DNA from 4 places in the Pantoea sp. YU22 genome. Region 1 is predicted to be linked to each of the others. Evidence: predicted binding sites of a transcription regulator. Region 1 holds the regulator's gene; each other region holds the start of a gene.
The links. Region 1 encodes PhoB, which activates phosphate uptake and scavenging genes when phosphate is short. Its sites were predicted from a motif close to CTGTCATAAAACTGNCNNAT; they were not measured.
Positions count from the first base shown of each region.

Region 2: the regulator PhoB is predicted to act here: its motif matches at 2,773-2,792, upstream of serA (phosphoglycerate dehydrogenase).
Region 3: the regulator PhoB is predicted to act here: its motif matches at 2,600-2,619, upstream of pitA (inorganic phosphate transporter PitA).
Region 4: the regulator PhoB is predicted to act here: its motif matches at 2,971-2,990, upstream of glpT (glycerol-3-phosphate transporter).

Region 1 is NZ_RYDU01000003.1:155,140-160,107, reverse strand. Features, by position in the region: gene EKL29_RS07405 (cobalamin-independent methionine synthase II family protein) at 1-2, opposite strand, end outside; gene EKL29_RS07400 (PstS family phosphate ABC transporter substrate-binding protein) at 166-1,098, opposite strand; gene phoR (phosphate regulon sensor histidine kinase PhoR) at 1,117-2,430, opposite strand; gene phoB (phosphate response regulator transcription factor PhoB) at 2,445-3,134, opposite strand; gene sbcD (exonuclease subunit SbcD) at 3,330-4,529, shown strand; gene EKL29_RS07380 (AAA family ATPase) at 4,526-4,968, shown strand, end outside.
Region 2 is NZ_RYDU01000010.1:63,011-67,978, reverse strand. Features, by position in the region: gene zapA (cell division protein ZapA) at 29-358, shown strand; RNA gene ssrS (6S RNA) at 398-581, shown strand; gene EKL29_RS14765 (5-formyltetrahydrofolate cyclo-ligase) at 657-1,250, shown strand; gene serA (phosphoglycerate dehydrogenase) at 1,352-2,590, opposite strand; gene rpiA (ribose-5-phosphate isomerase RpiA) at 2,871-3,530, opposite strand; gene EKL29_RS14750 (LysR family transcriptional regulator ArgP) at 3,738-4,643, shown strand; gene EKL29_RS14745 (oxidative stress defense protein) at 4,683-4,968, opposite strand, start outside.
Region 3 is NZ_RYDU01000007.1:147,432-152,399, reverse strand. Features, by position in the region: gene uspA (universal stress protein UspA) at 1-139, opposite strand, end outside; gene uspB (universal stress protein UspB) at 567-902, shown strand; gene pitA (inorganic phosphate transporter PitA) at 947-2,449, opposite strand; gene EKL29_RS12455 (NAD(P)/FAD-dependent oxidoreductase) at 2,692-3,876, shown strand; gene EKL29_RS12450 (hypothetical protein) at 4,113-4,310, shown strand; gene EKL29_RS12445 (hypothetical protein) at 4,312-4,968, shown strand, end outside.
Region 4 is NZ_RYDU01000018.1:24,915-29,882, reverse strand. Features, by position in the region: gene pldB (lysophospholipase L2) at 1-605, shown strand, start outside; gene yigL (sugar/pyridoxal phosphate phosphatase YigL) at 657-1,457, shown strand; gene glpT (glycerol-3-phosphate transporter) at 1,493-2,836, opposite strand; gene EKL29_RS19340 (carboxylate/amino acid/amine transporter) at 3,163-4,017, shown strand; gene EKL29_RS19335 (DUF1456 family protein) at 4,073-4,555, opposite strand; gene metR (HTH-type transcriptional regulator MetR) at 4,612-4,968, opposite strand, start outside.

The sequences.
Region 1 (4,968 bases):
ATCTTCACTCCTGACACCCTGACCGTTAATTACGGCAGGGAATAATTTCGCTAAGTTATGTGCAGCCATCTGGATGGCTAAACGTCTGGAAACAGAGTGACATGAGCGCGGTTCATCTGCAACAGAAGAAATTTCAGCTGTGATGAAAAAAATTCATGTTAGCGTTCACTGCGCTTCAATCGCCGCCAGCGCCTGCGCGCGCTGCGCCGCCGATAACGGCAGATAGCCTGCCTCGCTGACTCGCTGCTGCCCCTGCGGCGAGAGCACCTGATGTAAAAAGGCATTTACCAGCGGCGGCAGTGGTTTGCCAGGGGGTTTATTAACGTAGATATAGAGCGGGCGCGCCCAGGGATAACGCCCGCTGCGGATAGAGTCGGCGTCCGGTGCGACCGCCGCGCCCTGCGCATCGACTACAGCGAGCATCTTCACACCGCTGAGATGAAAGCCGAAGCTGGCGTAGCCGATGCTGCGCGGATTAGCGGCGACCGCCTGTACCACGGCCGCTGAGCCGGGAAACTCCGCCACGTCAGAACGAAAATCGCCGTTGCACAGCGCCTGCTGTTTAAAGAAACCCCAGGTCCCCGAGGCGGAATTGCGCCCGTAGCGCTGGATCGGTCGGCGCGCCCAGTCGGGCTGGCGCTCGCCCATATCGCCCCAGCGCGTTGGCACCTGAGTCGCACCGCACAGGCGCGTCACGGAAAAAATAGCGTCCAGCTGGCGCATATCGATCTGCGTCAGCGGGTTGCGCTGATTGACCACCACCACCAGCGCGTCGAGCGCCACCGGTACGGCGAGAGGCGCATAGCCATAGCGCGCCTGAAAGGTTTGTCGCTCTTCCGCCTGCATGGGACGGCTCATCGGGCCTAGCTGCGCGGCGCCTGCCGCCAGCGCGGTCGGCGCGGTGGAAGAGCCAGAGGCCTGCACCTGCAAATTCACGCCCGGCGCCAGCGCGCTGAAATCCTCGCTCCATAGCATCATCAGCGTGCCCAGCGTGTCTGATCCGACGCTGCTGAGGTTGCCGGTCAGCATTTCGGGCTGCGGCGCCGCCAGCGTCATCGCGGGCATAAAAAGTGAAAGCAACAGCAGCAAGGCGCGCATGAAAGATTCCATTAACGGTTAATGGACGGCATTCTCCTGCAATCCCGCGCTGACGATCAACCTCGACGGCAGCGTAAAGGTAAAACAGGTCTCTTTATCGGGAATGCTGGTGATCTCCAGCCGCGCGTTATGGTGGCTGAGGGCGTGCTTAACGATCGCCAGTCCCAGCCCGCTGCCGCCGGTTGCGCGCGAGCGCGCCTTATCTACGCGGTAGAAGCGCTCCGTCAGGCGCGGCAGATGTTCAGCCGGAATACCAGGCCCGTTGTCGCATACCTTAAACTGCGCGCCCTGCCGGTTGCGCAGCCAGCTGATGTCGATACGGGTGCCTTCCGGCGTATGGTTCACCGCGTTATAGACCAGGTTAGAGATGGCGCTGCGCAGCTGATCGTCATCGCCGAGCACCTTGAGATGCGGGTCGGTATGAAAATGGATCTCGTGGCGGCCGCTGCTCAGCGTCTCCGCTTCGCGCTGCAGCAGATGCAGCATCATCGGCACGTCTACCGTCTCTTTCATATCGATCGCTGGCGCGGCCTCGATACGCGACAGCGTCAGCAGCTGGCGCACCAGGCTGTCCATCCGGCGCGTCTGCTCCTGCATAGTCTGCAGCGCCTTGCCGCGCGAGCGCTCGTTCATTACCGAGTCGTTCATCATCTCCAGATAGCCCTGCAGCACCGTAAGCGGCGTGCGCAGCTCGTGGCTGACGTTGGCGAAAAAGTTGCGGCGCGCGCCCTCCAGCTGGTGCATCTGCGTGACGTCGCGCGCCACCATCAGCCACTGCCCTTCGCTATAGGGCATAACGCGGAACTCCATATGGTGCTGGTTATTCAGGATTAAGGTGAGCGGCTTATTGAAATCGCGCTGGCGGATGTAGCGGGAGAATTCGGGATAGCGCAGCAGGTTAAGGATGTTCTGCCCGTTATCTTCCGGCCAGCGCAAGCCAAGATGCTGCTGCGCCAGCCCGTTGCACCAGAAAATGGTGCCCTCTTCCGTGGTCAGCACCACCGCGTCGGGCAGCGTCTCGGCGCCGCTGCGAAAGCGCTTAATCAGATTGCCCAGCTCGCGCCGCCGCCGCCGGTTGCGCAGCTGCATCTGATAAAGGCCGTAAAACAGCGGCTCCCAGCTCGCCTGGCCCGTTGGGGGCGTCATGGTGCGATCCACCCACAGCCAGTGCGACAGGCGCATCAGATTGTGAAAGTGCCACAGCAGCACCGCCAGGGCGCTAATCAGCAGTAGCCAGGGCAGATAACCGAAAATCAGCCCGATAATCAGCGCGGGCAGAGACGCCAGCGCCAGCTCAGAGAGCAATCTCTTCCAGGAGAGTCGTTCCAGCACGGTTAAGACTCCGTTTAGTAGCGGGCGGAGAAACGATACCCCGTACCGCGAACGGTTTGAACCATGCGGTCATGGCCGGAAACTTCCAGCGCCTTACGTAAGCGGCGGATGTGCACGTCAACGGTGCGATCCTCCACGTACACATTGGTGCCCCAGACGTGGTTCAGCAGCTGTTCGCGGCTGTAGACGCGCTCTGGATGCGTCATAAAGAAGTGCAGCAGTTTATATTCGGTCGGCCCCATTTCCAGCGGCGTCGACTCCGACATCACGCGGTGCGACGAAGGGTCCAGACTCAGGCCCTGCATCTCGATCACCTCTTCCACCGCCATCGGCGAAATGCGGCGCATTACCGCCTTGATACGCGCCATCAGCTCTTTCGGCGAGAAAGGCTTGGTGATATAGTCGTCCGCGCCCACTTCCAGACCGCGCACGCGATCTTCCTCTTCGCCGCGCGCCGTCAGCATCATCACCGGAATATCGCGGGTCAGCGCTTCGCGCTTCAGATGTTTAATAAACTGAATACCGCTGCCGCCCGGCAACATCCAGTCCAGCAGAATTAAATCTGGCCAGGGCTCAATCAGTTTCCCTACCGCGCTGTCATAATCCTCGGCCTCGATGGGCTGGTAGTCGTTCTGCTCCAGAACGAAGCACAACATTTCACGGATAGGGGCTTCATCTTCCACAACCAAAATGCGCTTAGCCATTGTAACTCCTGCTGATGTGACCGCTGTCACCGTTATATGCGGCGCCATTATGCGTCAGATTTATGACACTTTTATGAAAAACATAGCCGCTTAATCAGCGCTTTAACACTGCTTTATGACAGCCGGCGCGGCTTTTTTCGCTTTTGCGCCATAGCCGGTATAATCGTCCGGCAAACCGTTACGGCAGGGAGTTTTATGCGCATCATTCACACCGCGGACTGGCACCTCGGTCAGTTTTTCTATAACAAGAGCCGGGCGGCTGAGCACCAGGCTTTTCTGGACTGGCTGCTGGCGCGCATTGAAGAGCATCAGGTCGATGCGCTGATCGTCGCAGGCGATCTCTTTGATAGCGGCACGCCGCCAAGCTACGCGCGTGAACTTTTTAACCGTTTCGTGGTGGCGCTGCAGCCCACCGGCTGCCAGCTGGTGGTGCTGGCGGGCAACCATGACTCGGTCGCCACGCTCAACGAGTCGCGCGCGCTGCTCGCCTGTCTTAATACCCAGGTGATCACCACGCCGCAGGCGGATCATAACCTGCTGCTGCTGCGGGATCGCGCCGGCGAGCCGGGCGCGCTCCTGTGCGCCATTCCCTATCTGCGTCCGCGCGATATTATGCGCAGCCGGCCGGGCCAGTCGGGGCGCGAGAAGCAGCTCAGCCTGCTGGAAGCGATAGCCGCGCATTATCAGCGCAGCGTCGACGCGGCGCGCGCGCATCCGCTGACGCTGCCGGTGATCGCCACCGGCCACCTCACCACCGTCGGCGTCAGCAAAAGCGACTCAGTGCGCGATATCTATATCGGCACGCTCGACGCCTTTCCCGCGTCAGCTTTTCCCGACGTCGATTACGTGGCGCTCGGCCATATCCATCGCGCCCAGCGCGTCGCCAACAGCGATCATATCCGCTACAGCGGCTCGCCTCTACCGCTCAGCTTCGACGAGCTCGGCAGCGAAAAGAGCGTGTTTTTAGTGGAGCTGGGTAACGCAGGCTTACAAAACGTCACAGCGCTGCCGGTACCGCCGTTCCAGCCGATGAAAATGCTGAAAGGCTCGCTGGCGCAGATCGAAGCCCAGCTGGCACCTTTCGCCGCCCATGAAGGCGAGAAGCCGGTATGGCTCGATATTGAGGTCACCACCGAGGAGTTTCTCAGCGATCTGCAGCGCCGCATCGAAGCGCTGACCGCTGAGCTGCCGGTCGAAGTTTTGCTGCTGCGCCGCAGCCGCGAACAGCGTCAGCACAGCCTGGCGCAGCTGAAAAACGAAACCCTGAGCGAGCTAAAGGTAGAAGAGGTCTTCGCCCGCCGCATCGCACTGGCGGAAGATATTGATGAGGCGCGGCAGGCGCGCCTCAGCGACCTGTTCCGTTCCACCCTTGCGTCCCTTGAGGAGAGTGAATGAAGATCCTCACGCTGCGCTTTAAAAACCTTAATGCGCTGAAAGGCGAATGGTTTATCGACTTTCGCGCCGAACCCTTCGCCAGCAACGGCCTGTTCGCCATTACCGGCGCAACAGGCGCAGGCAAAACCACCCTGCTTGACGCCATCTGCCTGGCGCTTTATCACCAGACGCCGCGCCTCGGCGTGCTGTCGCAGACGCAAAACGGGCTGATGACGCGCGACACCGCCGAATGCCTCGCCGAAGTAGAGTTTGAGATCAAAGGCGAAGCCTGGCGCGCCTTCTGGAGCCAGAACCGCGCGCGCGGCGCGGCCGACGGCAAGCTGCAGGCGCCGCGCGTCGAGCTGGCGCGCTGCGTCGACGACAAAATTTTCGCGGATAAGGTAAACGATAAACTAAAGCTGATTGAGTCGCTGTCGGGCCTCGATTTTGAGCGCTTTAC
Region 2 (4,968 bases), on a different contig from region 1:
GGGCGAAGTAATCAGTCAGGAAGGTGGCATGTCTGCACAACCAGTAGATATACAAATTTTTGGTCGTTCATTGAGAGTGAATTGTCCGCCTGAACAGCAAGATGCGCTGAATGCGGCTGCCGAAGATCTCAATCAACGGTTGCAAGATCTAAAAGTTCGCACTAGAGTCACAAATACCGAGCAACTGGTGTTCATCGCCGCGTTAAACATCTGCCATGAACTGGCGCAAGAGAAAGTGAAAACGCGCGATTATGCTGCTAATATGGAACAACGTATCCGTATCCTGCAGCAGACGATTGAACAGGCTCTTGTTGAGCAGGGTCGTATCACCGACCGCCAGGGTGCGAAGTTCGAATAATACTTTATGGTTGCTGTGTTACAGTAACGGTGAAGTCCATTTTCTCTGAGATGTTTGCAAGCGGGCCAGTCCCCTGAGCCGATATTTCATACCAACAGAGTGTGGCGCTCTGTAACCTGTGAGCATGCTCGGTTCGTCCGAGAAGCCTGATGGTTGCGACGGCACATTCACCTTGAACCAAGGGTTCAAGGGTTACAGCCTGCGGCGGCATCTCGGAGATCTCCTTACGTTTTGCATCTGTTTTTCCCCGTTGTGAATGATATAGTTGCTCAGTCAGCGACTTATCAACGGGGTTTCTGTGTCTCATCCCTCTCTGCTCGATCGACACCATATCCGCCAGCATGTGCGCCATCTGCGCCGCTCCCTGACGCCTGAACAGCAGGAACAGGCAGCCGATCGTCTGGCGGAACATGCCGTTAACTTTGCCCCCCTCGCTAACGCCAGCCATATCGCGCTCTTTTTGTCGATAGATGGTGAGCTTAATACCCGTCCGCTCATCGCTAAGCTCTGGCAGCAAAAAAAACAGGTTTACCTGCCGGTGCTGCACCCTTTCGCCTCTGGCCATCTGCTGTTCCTGCGTTACACGCCTGAAACGGTGCTGACGCCAAATAAACTGCGCATTCCCGAACCGCCGCTCGATATCCGTCAGATGATTACGCTGGATCGGCTGGATGTCATGATGGTGCCACTGGTCGCTTTTGACGACAGCGGGCAGCGTCTCGGCATGGGCGGCGGCTTTTACGATCGCACCCTGCAGAACTGGCGTCAGCATGGCTTTCTGCCGGTTGGCGTGGCGCATGACTGTCAGCAGGTAGAGCGGCTGCCAACGGAGGAGTGGGATGTCCCCTTGCCTGCGGTGCTGACGCCGTCGCGTCTGTGGCAGTGGGAATAGAAGTGGTTGTCTGACACCTTCTCAGTGACCGGCGTCGGGGTTTTACAGTGATGCGCCGTCTGGAGAAAGAAGCAGACGGCGCATTTTCTGTTGAAGCGGAATCAGTAGAGCAGACGGGCGCGAATGGTGCCCGGAATCGCCTTCATCAGCTGCAGCGCTTTGTCCGCCTGATCCTGCGGCGCATCGATATCAATCACGACATAACCCATCATCGGCGAGGTCTGCAGGAACTGCGCGGCGATATTGACGCCCTGCTCGGCAAAGATCTGGTTAATCGCCGTTAACACGCCCGGACGGTTTTCATGAATGTGCAGCAGGCGGCTGGCGCTGGCGCCATGCATCGGCAGCGACACTTCCGGGAAATTAACCGCAGAGAGCGTTGAACCGTTATCGGAATATTTGGCCAGCTTGCCAGCGACTTCGATACCGATATTTTCCTGCGCCTCCTGGGTGGAGCCGCCGATATGCGGCGTCAGGATCACGTTGTCGAACTCGCACAGCGGCGAATTGAACGGCTCGCTGTTGGTCGCAGGCTCAAGCGGGAAGACGTCGATCGCGGCGCCCGCAAGGTGTTTGCTCGACAAGGCGTCGCACAGCGCTGGAATATCAACCACGGTGCCGCGCGAGGCGTTGATCAGCAAGGCGCCCTTCTTCATCTGCGCCAGCTCCTGCGCGCCGATCATATCCTGAGTTGACGGGGTTTCTGGCACATGCAGGCTCACCACGTCGCTCATATTCAGCAGGTCGGCAAGGTGACGCACCTGGGTGGCGTTGCCCAGCGGCAGTTTGTTTTCAATGTCGTAAAAGAAGACGTGCATCCCCAGGCTTTCAGCCAGCACGCCAAGCTGCATACCGATATGGCCATAGCCGATGATGCCGAGCTTTTTGCCGCGCGCTTCGAAAGAGCCAACAGCGTTTTTATTCCAGATGCCGCGGTGCGCTTTGGCGTTCGCCTCAGGAATACCACGCAGCATCAGCAACATTTCGCCGATGACCAGCTCAGCGACCGAGCGGGTATTGGAGAACGGGGCGTTAAAGACCGGAATGCCGCGCGTCGCCGCCGCGTTGAGATCGACCTGATTGGTGCCGATACAGAAGCAGCCTACGGCGACCAGTTTTTCCGCCGCGGCGAAGATCTCTTCCGTCAGTTGGGTACGGGAGCGGATGCCGATGAAGTGCGCATCCCGAATGGAGGATTTCAGCGCTTCGTCATCCATCGCGCCTTTATGGAATTCGATATTGGTGTAACCCGCCGCGCGCAGATTCTCCAGCGCGCTCTGGTGGACGCCTTCCACCAGCAGGAACTTAATCTTGTCTTTTTCCAGTGATACCTTTGCCATTTCCCCGACCCTATTGTGATTTCAACAATGGCCGCCATAAGCGCGCCTTCTGTCAAAATATCAAAATTTACGCCTGCGGCAATACAACCGATTGCCATGCCGCCAGCACGGGGAAGCCTGAGCTCAGCACATTGCCACAGAAAATCGGGAGCTGAACCAGGAACAAAGAACGAACCTGCTGTCGATGACGGTTATGTGACATAAGTCACCGAATTTAAGCGATGAAAGAAAAGATGTTTTGCGCAAGGAAATAACCGGCGCGTTCTCCGCGCCGGACAGATCATTTTTCGATGGTTTTGACGCCGTCTGGCGTGCCGATCAGCGCGATATCGGCACCGCGCGTGGCGAAGAGCCCCACAGTAACCACGCCAGGCAGCGCGTTAATGGTTCTTTCCAGCGCAATCGGATCGAGGATACGCAGGTTATGCACATCGAGGATGATGTTGCCGTTGTCGGTGACCACATGCTGGCGATATTCAGGCAGGCCGCCGAGCTTAACCAGTTCACGGCCAACATAGGCGCGCGCCATCGGGATCACCTCTACCGGCAGCGGAAACCGTCCCAGCACGTCCACCTCTTTCGAGGCGTCGGCGATGCAGATGAACTTGTGCGCGACGGCCGCCACGATCTTCTCGCGCGTCAGGGCTGCGCCGCCGCCTTTGATCATCTGCATCTGCGGATTGATCTCATCCGCGCCGTCAACGTAGATCGACAGATCGTCGATCTCATTGAGATCGAAAACCGGAATACCGAGCGCTTTCAGCTTCAGGGTTGAGGCTTCCGAGCTGGAGACCGCGCCTTCAATCTGATGTTTCATCGTGGCCAGCGCGTCAATAAAGTGCGCCGCGGTGGAGCCGGTGCCGACGCCGACGACGGTGCCCGGCTGCACATATTTCAGTGCGGCCCAGCCTACGGCTTTTTTCAGTTCATCCTGGGTCATGGTATGTTTAAAACCTGTGCGACAACGAAGTGCGCGTAGTATAAATCAACGCCCGCCGAATGTGCGCGGCTGTTTAGGCTGGAATATTCGCTTTGGAAGCCAGCCCGCAAAAAAGGCGGTGCGCGGCGTGCAGAAAGATCCTTTCAGACGCGTCAGATGAATTTTTTGTGGCATAGTATCGTCCACCCTGAAGGAGAGAGAACAACAATGAAACGCCCCGATTATCGAACGCTTCAGGCGCTGGACGCAGTGATACGCGAACGCGGCTTTGAACGCGCCGCACAAAAATTATGCATTACGCAGTCGGCCGTATCGCAGCGTATTAAACAGCTGGAAAACCTGTTCGGCCAGCCGCTGCTGGTGCGCACCGTGCCGCCGCGCCCCACCGAGCAAGGCCAGAAACTGCTGGCGCTGCTGCATCAGGTTGAGCTACTGGAAGAGGAGTGGCTGAGCGATGAGAATGGCGGCACCACGCCGCTGCTGCTGTCGCTGGCGGTTAACGCCGACAGCCTGGCGACCTGGCTGCTGCCTGCGCTAAAAGATGTGCTGGCGGACTCGCCGGTACGCCTCAATTTACAGGTCGAAGATGAGACCCGCACGCAGGAGCGTCTGCGCCGTGGCGAAGTGGTAGGTGCGGTGAGTATTCAGCCGCAGCCGCTGCCGAGCTGCCTGGTGGATCAGCTTGGCGCGCTTGACTATCTCTTTGTCGCCTCGCCGGAGTTTGCCGCCCGTTATTTTCCTAACGGCGTCACGCGCTCGGCGCTGCTTAAGGCGCCTGCGGTCGCTTTCGACCATCTCGACGATATGCATCAGGCCTTTTTACAGCAGAACTTCGATCTGTCGCCCGGCAGCGTGCCCTGCCATATCGTTAACTCGTCAGAAGCCTTCGTGCAGCTGGCGCGGCAGGGTTCGACCTGCTGTATGATCCCGCATCTGCAGATTGAGCGCGAACTGGCGGGCGGCGAACTGCTGGACCTGACGCCGGGCCTCTGCCAGCGCCGCATGCTCTACTGGCACCGCTTTGCGCCGGAGAGCCGGCTGATGCGCCGCGTCACCGACGCGCTGATTTCACACGGCCATCGCGTGCTGCGTCAGGACGATCTGGCGGCCTGAAAAACCCGTAAAAAAGGGGCGCCAGGCGCCCCTTTTTCTTTACTGAGAACCGGCTGTATTCGGCTTGATGTCGAATACCACATCCACCTGATCGTCAAAGTGAATGCTCTGCTGCTCGTAGGTCTGCTGCGCAGAGGTATCCGCAGAAGGCGCAGCGGCCTTATACATGCGCGCCATCGGCATCGGCTGGTAATTAGCGACATGGTAGCGGATGCTGTAAACCGAGCCGAGCTTCGCGTTAAAGCCCTCCGCCAGCGCTGCAGCCTGCTGCGTAGCGTTATCAATCGCCGCCTTGCGCGCCTGCGCTTTATAGCTGTCGGGGTTG
Region 3 (4,968 bases), on a different contig from region 1:
AGAGATCGGAATAGTTCACGTCGACGTGAATCAGCGAAATTTTGGCGTCGTAGGGACGCGCCAGCGAAACGGCTTTATCCACCAGTAGCTGGCTTTCGGGAGAAAGGTCTACCGCAATCAGGATATGTTTATAAGCCATGATATAACTCCTTTCACAAGATTCAGGATGGCGACCTGTCTTCCTCTCGCGTCATTGCCTGCGCAATCCTTTACGCGAACGGGCGATGCCTGTCACCAGATGTGTGCTGTCGGTGCTCCCGACAGATAGTTATTATGCCTTTAGTATAGCGGCGACGGATAACAAATGCTCCCGTACGCGCTTCGGTTGTGAATGAGATCAAGGCTTATCGCGTTTTTCGCTCGCGGCGAACGAAAATCATCGCTGGAAAAGAGTTAAAAATTTCTCCTACACTACAAATTAACGGTGGTACTCGTCTGGTGCCGACCGCGTATGTTTGCCAAAAAAAACAGATCTGTTCAGGTCACTCAGTGGTCGGCTTTTTCCCGTAGAGCATAAGGCGCAGCCGCGCTTAACCTGTCTCTGCGGCTCCAGTCGGGAGGGGAATATGATCAGCACTATCGCGCTTTTCTGGGCTCTTTGTGTGGTATGTATTGTGAATATGGCGCGCTACTTTTCGTCTTTGCGCGCGCTGCTGGCGGTGCTGCGAGGCTGTGATCCCTTACTCTATCAGTACGTCGACGGGGCCGGTTTCTTTACGTCGCACGGCCAGCCGAGCAAACAGGTGCGGCTGGTGCGTTATATCTGGGCAAAACGCTATCTCGACCATCACGACGAAGAGTTTATTCGTCGCTGCGAGCGGGTGCGCGGTCAGTTTATCTTAACCAGCGCCTTATGCGGCTTAGTGATCCTCAGCCTGATTTGCCTGGCGATCTGGCATTAGAAATAAAAAAGGGCGACTTGCGTCGCCCTTGATACTGAAGCCTGTTACACCAGCTTCAGCGCCAGCCAGTAAAGGCATCCCGACAGCAGAATACACACCGGCAGCGTAAAGACCCACGCCATGGCGATATTCTTGATGGTGCGGCTCTGCAGTCCGCCGCCGTCCACCAGCATGGTGCCCGCGACCGACGACGACAGGATATGCGTGGTGGAAACCGGCATACCCGTGTAGCTGGCGATACCAATCGAGACCGCTGCGGTAACCTGCGCCGACATGCCCTGCGCGTAGGTCATGCCTTTTTTACCAATCTTTTCGCCAATGGTGGTGGCGACGCGACGCCAGCCGATCATGGTGCCGATGCCGAGCGCCAGCGCGACCGCCATAATAATCCACACCGGCGCGTACTCGATGGTGCCCAGCAGATCGGTTTTCAGCTTGCCGAGGAAGCGTTGATCGTCGGCGCTGGTTTCCGGCAGCTTGGCCGCTTTATCGGCGGTATCGGCGATGCACAGCAGCAGGCGACGCATCTGGCTGCGCTGCTCGACGGTAAGCTGCTCATAGCTCTGCAGATTGTTATTCAGCAGGTTCTGCGCATGCTGAACCGCCTGCAGCGCACGGGCGCTGTCGCAGTGGAACTGCTGCGGGCCGGACGGCGTCTCTTCTGGCGTCGGCAGGGCAGGCGGCGCCATCTGAATGATGTGCGTCAGCGCCTCGCTGTGCTGCTGATAATACTGCTCAAGGTGATTGACCGCGTCGCGCGTACGCGTGATGTCGTAACCGCTGGCGTTCATATTGACCACGAAACCAGCGGGTGCGACGCCAATCAGCACCAGCATAATCAGGCCGATGCCTTTCTGGCCGTCGTTAGCGCCGTGCGAGTAGCTGACGCCGATCGCCGAGACGATCAGAGCGATACGCGTCCAGAAAGGCGGTTTTTTCTTACCGTCGATCTTCTCGCGGTCAGCGGGGGTCATATGGATGCGCGCGCGCTTTTTAGTGCTGCTCCAGTAGCGACGCAGCAGGAAAATCAGGCTGCCTGCGATGATCAGACCAACAATCGGCGACAGAATCAGCGACAGGAAGATATTGATTACTTTGGGGATATTCAGCGCATCGATCACCGAGGTGCCGGTCATCAGCGCGTTGGTGAGACCGATGCCGATAATCGCGCCAATCAGCGTATGCGAACTGGAGGCCGGCAGACCGAGATACCAGGTGCCAAGGTTCCAGATAATCGCGGCCAGCAGCATGGAAAAGACCATCGCCAGGCCATGCGCAGAGCCAACATTCAATAACAGATCGGTAGGAAGCATATGCACGATAGCGTAAGCGACGCTTAAGCCACCAAGCAGGACGCCAAGGAAGTTAAATACGCCCGCCATCACCACAGCAAGCTGTGCGCGCATCGCGCGGGTATAAATAACCGTCGCCACTGCGTTGGCCGTGTCGTGAAAGCCATTGATTGCTTCATAAAACAATACAAACAGCAGGGCAAGAACCAATAACAGGCCGGTACTGAGGTCAAGACCAGCGAACAAATGTAGCATAAACATTACGCCATTTTTGAGGACATGAGCGCGGCGCATTATCTGCGACAATGCACGGTATGGGAAAGCAAAATATAGCCTTGTTTTGACTTAGGAATGTCTTAAATCACCTGGTTTCGCCTAAAAGTGTCTTAAAATTAGGCATTTACAATATGACATAATTACGACAACTTTTTGACGCTGGCGTCATGCAGAGCAGACCTCTACAATCAGCGCCTCTTAAGACAGGCAGGGCGAACGCAGTGGAAAAGTTTGACGTTATTATTATCGGCGCCGGTGCGGCGGGACTGTTTTGCGCGGCGCAGGCCGGGCAGCGAGGCCGACGCGTGCTGTTGCTGGATAACGGCAAAAAGCCCGGGCGCAAGATTCTGATGTCAGGCGGTGGTCGCTGCAACTTCACCAATATGTACACCGATCCCGCCGCCTATCTCTCGCACAATCCCCACTTCTGCAAATCGGCGCTGGCGCGCTATACCCAGTGGGATTTTATCGATCTGGTTAACCGCCACCATATTGCGTATCACGAAAAGACGCTGGGCCAGCTCTTTTGCGACGACTCGGCGGCGCAGATTGTCGATATGCTGATGGCGGAGTGCGAAAAAGGTCAGGTCACACTGCGCCTGCGCAGCGAGGTGCTGAGCGTCGCGCGTGAAGAGGCGGGCTATACGCTACAGCTTAACGGCGCGACGGTTCAGGCGGAGAAGCTGGTGATCGCCAGCGGCGGTTTATCTATGCCGGGTCTCGGCGCATCGCCTTTCGGCTATAAGATTGCCGAACAGTTCGGCCTGAAAGTCTACCCGACACGCGCCGCGCTGGTGCCGTTTACCCTGCATAAGCCGCTGCTTGAGCGGCTACAGACCCTTTCCGGCGTCGCGCTCGATACCACAATCGAAGCGCAGGACGGCACGCTCTTTAAAGAGGCGATGCTGTTTACCCATCGCGGTCTTTCCGGCCCGGCGGTCCTGCAAATTTCCAGCTACTGGCAGCCGGGCGAGCACATTACCGTTAACCTGTCGCCCGCCACCTCGCTCGATGACTTCATCAACGCGCAGCGCGAGGCGCATCCGAACCTGAGCCTGAAAAACAGCCTGGCGAAGCTGTTGCCGAAACGTCTGGTAGAGGTGCTGCAGGAGATGAAGCTGGTGCCGGACGTGACGCTGAAGCAGCTCAACAGCAAACAACAGGCTGAACTGGCGCAGACGTTACATCAGTGGCGCGTGCAGCCGAACGGCACCGAAGGCTACCGCACCGCGGAGGTGACGCTGGGCGGCGTCGATACCACGCAGCTCTCGTCGAAGACCATGGAGGCGCGGGATGTGCCGGGGCTCTATTTTATCGGCGAAGTGGTGGACGTCACCGGCTGGCTGGGCGGCTATAACTTTCAGTGGGCGTGGAGCTCAGCCTGGGCGTGCGCGCAGGCGCTGTAATGGCTTTATTCGGCGTCATTTCTCCCTTTCTGGCTCTGCCGCAGCCGGTGTGGCGCCGCGCTGAAAACGCCAGCCAGCGATAAATCCTCTCGCCGCCATAGCGCGGCTTCTCCTTGTTCCGCTGACCAGCCGCTTCGCTAATCCTCTTAGCCGCACTACTTTTAGACTAATCCGCCTGGCGCGTTTGCCGCCTGGATTTCATACTTCTGATTTACCACAAAGGAGATCCGCCCCCAATGCTCACCTTTATGCGTTCCCTGTTTTCCAGCCCCGAAAGCTTTATCAGAGGCATGTCGCGTCAGGATTTAAATGATTCCATCGCCGATGGCGAGCGCATCATTATCGACGAAGACGGCAACGCTTCGGTAAACGTGCTGAGTGAGGAAGTGCATGAGGATTTCGCCCGCCACATCGAAACGCTAAAAGGAGTTTAAGATGGGTACGGCGATATTCATGGTGCTGATGGTATGCGGCTACTGGTACACCAGCCGCGATCTCTCCAGCCGTTTTAAAATCCGTCGCAGCTTCGGCTGGGATGTCTATTTTCTGGTGGCGCTCTACGGCTGCATCTTCGTCCTGCAGGGGATGCTGGCGACGGCCATTATCTGGCTGCTGCTGCTGATTATCTCCAGTACTGCCAACGCATTGCATCTGGTGCCCGGCGAACATCTGCGCTGGCAGATGGAGTTTATGAACTGGAGCTTTCTCGGCATTCAGGCCCCGGTCGTAGTGATGCTCGCTTTTGCAGTACTGTTCTGTATGTATCGGTCAAACTGGTCAGCGAGCGCGCGCCTTAACAGCAGCGGTCGTAAAGATCTCTATCAGCAGCTCTCAAAATCCAATGGCGTCGAACAGCTGCTCTACCAGTGCATGCAGGAGGGGGAGCTGGCGTGGATCACCCTGAAGTCGCGCCGCATCTATATCGGTATGGTGCATGCCGCCACCTTTGAGTATGAAAATACCGCGAATATCGTGATCATTCCCATGCTCAGCGGCTACCGCGACAGTAAAACGCTCAGCATGTCGATAGAGCATAACTACAGCCGCTGGTATGCCGAACACGGCATCACGCTGACCTCCGAGCCCAAAAAC
Region 4 (4,968 bases), on a different contig from region 1:
GTGGTCATTACCAGCGCCGTTACGCGCTGGCGCATTCGATGGGCGGCGCGATCCTGGCGCTGTTTCTGGCGCGTCAGCCGCAGGCGTTTCACGCCGTAACGCTGGTGGCGCCGATGTTCGGCATCGCGCTGCCGATGCCCTCGTTCCTGGCGAACCGCATCCTCGACTGGGCGGAAAAGCGACCGGCGATCCGCGATGGGTATGCGCTCGGCACCGGGCGCTGGCGTGCCCATCCGTTCGGCATCAATCGCCTGACGCACAGTGCGGAGCGCTACCGCCGTAGCCTGCGCTTTTACGCTGACGATCCCGCTATTCGCGTGGGCGGCCCGACCTATCACTGGGTACGTGAAGGCATCCATGCCGGGCGCAATATCCTGAGCGTGGCAAACACTATCACTACGCCGGTCCTGCTGCTGCAGGCGGGCGACGACCGCGTGGTGGATAACCGTTCGCAGGATCTCTTCTGCGCGGCGATGGCGCAGGCGGGTCATCGATGCGAGACGCGCCTGATTAAAGAAGCGCGCCATGAAATCCTGTTTGAAAAAGATGCCATGCGCGCTGAGGCGCTCAACGCGCTGGTCGATTTTTTCGAGGCGCACCCGTAATTCGAATCGCTACCTTACCGGCTACGGCCTAAAACAATACCTGAGGTTTTCATGTTTCAAATCGTCGCATCCGATCTGGATGGCACGCTGCTCTCTCCTGAACATCGCCTGACGCCTTACGCGCACGATACTCTGCAACAGCTGGTGGCGCGCGATATCCACTTTGTTTTCGCTACCGGACGCCATTACATCGACGTGGGGCAGATGCGCGATAAGCTGGGCATTCCCGCTTATATGATTACCTCTAACGGCGCGCGCGTGCACAATGCCGAGGGCGAGCTGGTGTTCAGCCACAACCTTGACGAAGATATCGCGCTGGAGCTTTACGAGCTGCACTACGCCAGTCCCGCTATCCTGACGCACGTCTACCGCGACGATGAGTGGTTTATGAGCCGCGCGCATCCGGCGGAACAGGACTATTTTCGCGAGTCCGTATTCACTTATCAGGTTTATGAGCCAGGCATGTTGCCCGGCGATAATATCAGCAAGGTCTTTTTCACCAGCGACGATCCCGACGCGCTCATTCCGCTTGAGCTGGCGCTGCAGGCGCGCTGGGGCGATCGCGTCAACGTCAGCTTTTCGCTGCCTACCTGCCTGGAGGTGATGGCGGGCGGCGTGTCGAAAGGGCATGCGCTGGAAGCGGTGGCGAAACAGCTTGGGCACTCGCTAAAAGGGTGTATCGCCTTCGGCGACGGCATGAATGATGTAGAGATGCTGAGCATGGCGGGCAAAGGCTGCATTATGCGCAACGCCCATCAGCGGCTGAAAGATACGTTGCCTGAACTGGAAGTGATTGGCAGCAATGCAGAAGACGCCGTGCCGCATACGCTGCGCACGCTGTTTTTATCCTGACGGCCAAAGGGCCGGCGCGATGCCGGCCCCTTTAGTTATGACGCCAGTTGCTGCTTGTGTTTGCGTTCATTAATCATGGTTAACAGCAGCAGGATCACCGCCAGTACGCAGCCCACCACCATCACCAGAAAGCCGCCGTTCCAGCCGAAAAAGTCGACGGTATAGCCCACAATGGCGCTGGCCGCGACCGATCCGCCGAGATAGCCGAACAGGCCGGTAAAGCCTGCTGCGGTGCCCGCCGCTTTTTTCGGTGCCAGCTCCAGCGCATGCAGACCGATCAGCATCACCGGGCCGTAAATCAAAAAGCCGATCACGATCATACAGGCCATATCCACGCCGGGATTGCCCGCCGGATTAAACCAGTAGACTACCGTGGCGATGGTTACCAGCGTCATAAAGAAGACGCCGGTCGCGCCGCGGTTCCCCTTGAACACTTTATCCGACATCCAGCCGCACAGCAGCGTGCCGGGGATCCCGGCGTACTCGTAAAAGAAGTAGGCCCAGGAAGACTTATCCAGCGTGAAGTGCTTCACCTCTTTCAGATAGGTTGGCGACCAGTCGAGAATGCCGTAGCGCAGCAGATAGATAAAGACGTTGGCCAGCGCGATATACCACAGCAGCTTATTGGGCAGCACATACTGGGTGAAAATCTGCTTCGCCGTCAGCTCCTCTTCATGCGTGGCGCTGTAGTCCAGCGGGTAGTCATTTTTGTACGCCTCAATGGGCGGCAACCCGCAGGACTGCGGTGTGTCGCGCATCAGCGCAAAGGCGATCAGCGCCACGGCGATGGCGGCGAAAGCGGGCATATAGAGCGCCGCTTTCCAGTCGCTGAACCAGGCCATGCCGAGCAGGAACAGCAGCGGCGGAAGGCCGCCGCCGACGTTATGGGCGCAGTTCCACACCGAGACGATGCCGCCGCGCTCTTTCTGCGACCACCAGTGCACCATAGTGCGTCCGCAGGGGGGCCAGCCCATGCCCTGGAACCAGCCGCAAATAAACAGCAGGGCGAACATCACCATAATGCTGGAGGTCGCCCAGGGCACGAAGCCCATTATCAGCATTACCGCAGCAGCGAGGATCAGTCCGGCAGGCAAGAAGACACGCGGATTAGAGCGATCCGAGACCGAACCCATAATGAATTTCGAAAAGCCATACGCAATAGAGATGCCGGAAAGCGCAAAGCCGAGATCGCCGCGCGAAAAGCCTTGCTCTACCAGATAGGGCATCGCCAGCGCGAAGTTTTTGCGTACCAGATAGTAGGCGGCGTAGCCAAAGAAGATCCCGAAGAAGATCTGCCAGCGCAGGCGGCGATATAAAGGATCAACCTGATCGTCCGCTACCTGCGGTCGATGAGGCGCGGGTTTAAAGATACTCAGCATAGCTGCCCTCCCAGGCGGTATTGTCGTTATGGGAAATGGAAATGAGCGGATATGCCCAGAGGTTGCGCCGCCATGTTCCTTTTCGCGTTTATTATGGCGTTTTTCGCGCATGCTGGCTGTGACAGTTGACACATTTGTTACACTTTTATGACAATCACGTCGAGTTAAATTCACACAGAGGTGTTAAACGCGCATGGCTGATAAAACGATCGGGTGCAATGCACGCTAAACGTCTTGTTTGTGAACAGTTGTCAACCAAAAAGCGCCGCGTGCGCAGAGGACATTGATTACACTAGCCGCCTCTCTCTTTTTTCAGGATTGACGCTGTGCTGTTACTGATCGTTACCACCATTCTTTGGGCTTTTTCGTTTAGCCTGATCGGAGAATATCTGGCGGGGCAGGTAGATACCTGGTTCTCCGTTCTGATGCGCCTGGCGCTGGCGGCGCTGGTGTTTTTACCCTTTCTGCGCTGGCGCGGCTACCGTCCGTCCACGCTGCTGCTCTATATGCTGGTGGGCATGCTTCAGCTTGGCATCATGTATCTGATCAGCTTCGAGGCTTACCTTTACCTCAGCGTATCGGAGTTCCTGCTGTTTACCGTCATGACGCCGCTCTATGTCACCCTGATTTATGATCTGATCAGCAAGCGGCCGCTGCGTATTGGCTACGCCTTCAGCGCGCTGCTGGCGGTCGCGGGCGCGGCGATTATTCGCTATGACAAGGTCAGCGATCATTTCTGGTTGGGTCTGCTGCTGGTGCAGCTGGCGAATATCTGCTTTGCCGTAGGTATGGTGGGTTACAAGCGTCTCCAGGAAACCCGGCCAATGCCGCAGCACACCGCCTTTTCCTGGTTTTATCTCGGCGCGGTGCTGATCGCGATTATCGCCTGGTGTCTCTGGGGCAACGCCGCGAAGCTGCCGACCACCTCGCTACAGTGGGGCATTCTGGTCTGGCTGGGCGTGGCGGCGTCAGGGCTGGGCTACTTTATGTGGAACTACGGCGCCACGCAGGTGGATGCGGGCACGCTGGGCATTATGAACAATATGCACGTTCCGGCGGGACTGCTGGTCAATCTGGCTATCTGGCAGCAGAAGCCGCACTGGCCCAGTTTTATCGCCGGGGCGCTGGTGATTTTCGCCTCGCTGTATGTGCATAAGCGCTGGGTAGTACGCAATAACTAGCGCCGACAGTCAGGGCAGGGGCCAGACAGGCTTCACGCCCTGACTGAGGTTGGGATTATTTTGATTTCGCCGCCTGCGTCGGGCGCAGCGTCAGCGTCAGGCCCTTTAAAAAATTCCGCATAATCTGGTCGCCACATTCGCGATAGTTTTTATGATCCGGCTTGCGGAAAATCGCGCCTATTTCCGCCTGGGAAACCGAGAAGTTGGCTTTAGCCAGCACCGCCGGAATATCGCTGGTCTTCAGATCGAAAGCGATACGCAGTTTTTTCATAAAAATATTGTTGTTCATCCGACGCTCGATGGAGGGCGCGGGCGCATCTTCGCTTTTGCCGCGGCGGAAGAAAATCAGGCCGTTAAGAAAGTAGCCCATCAGCACGTCCGGCAGCGCTTTATAGGCGGCGTCATCCTCTTTTTTCAGCCAGGCCTGCACGTCGCTCAGCGCGACCTCGCAGTCGGTCAGTGCGAAAATCTCCACCACTTTGGCATCGCTTAAATCCAGCATAAAGCGCACGCTGCGCAAAATATCGTTATTGGTCATGGTGAGATTTTCTCATGGTCGTTTAACAGGCTGCGCATTATAGGGGAAATTGCGGCTCAGCGTTGCAAAATCGCGCCGGGATGCGCGGCATCGCGCACGAACGGCAGATGTTCGCAAGCGTGCTGGCGTGCAAAGCGGATAAAGGCTTCCAGTACCGGCTGACGCTGCTCGCCGTCGCGAACGGCGGCATAGAGGCGGCTCCACAAACCTTCGCCCAGCGTTTTCGTGACGATTAAGCCTTGCTTTTCAAAGCTCTCTACGACCCAGTGCGGCAGCGCGGCGATACCCATGCGTGCCGATACCATCTGAATCAGCAGCAGCGTGTTGTCGACGCTTTTCAGCGCCGGGCTGACGCCCGCCGGCTGAAGAAAATGCCGCCAGATATCCAGCCGCTGGCGCTGTACCGGATAGAT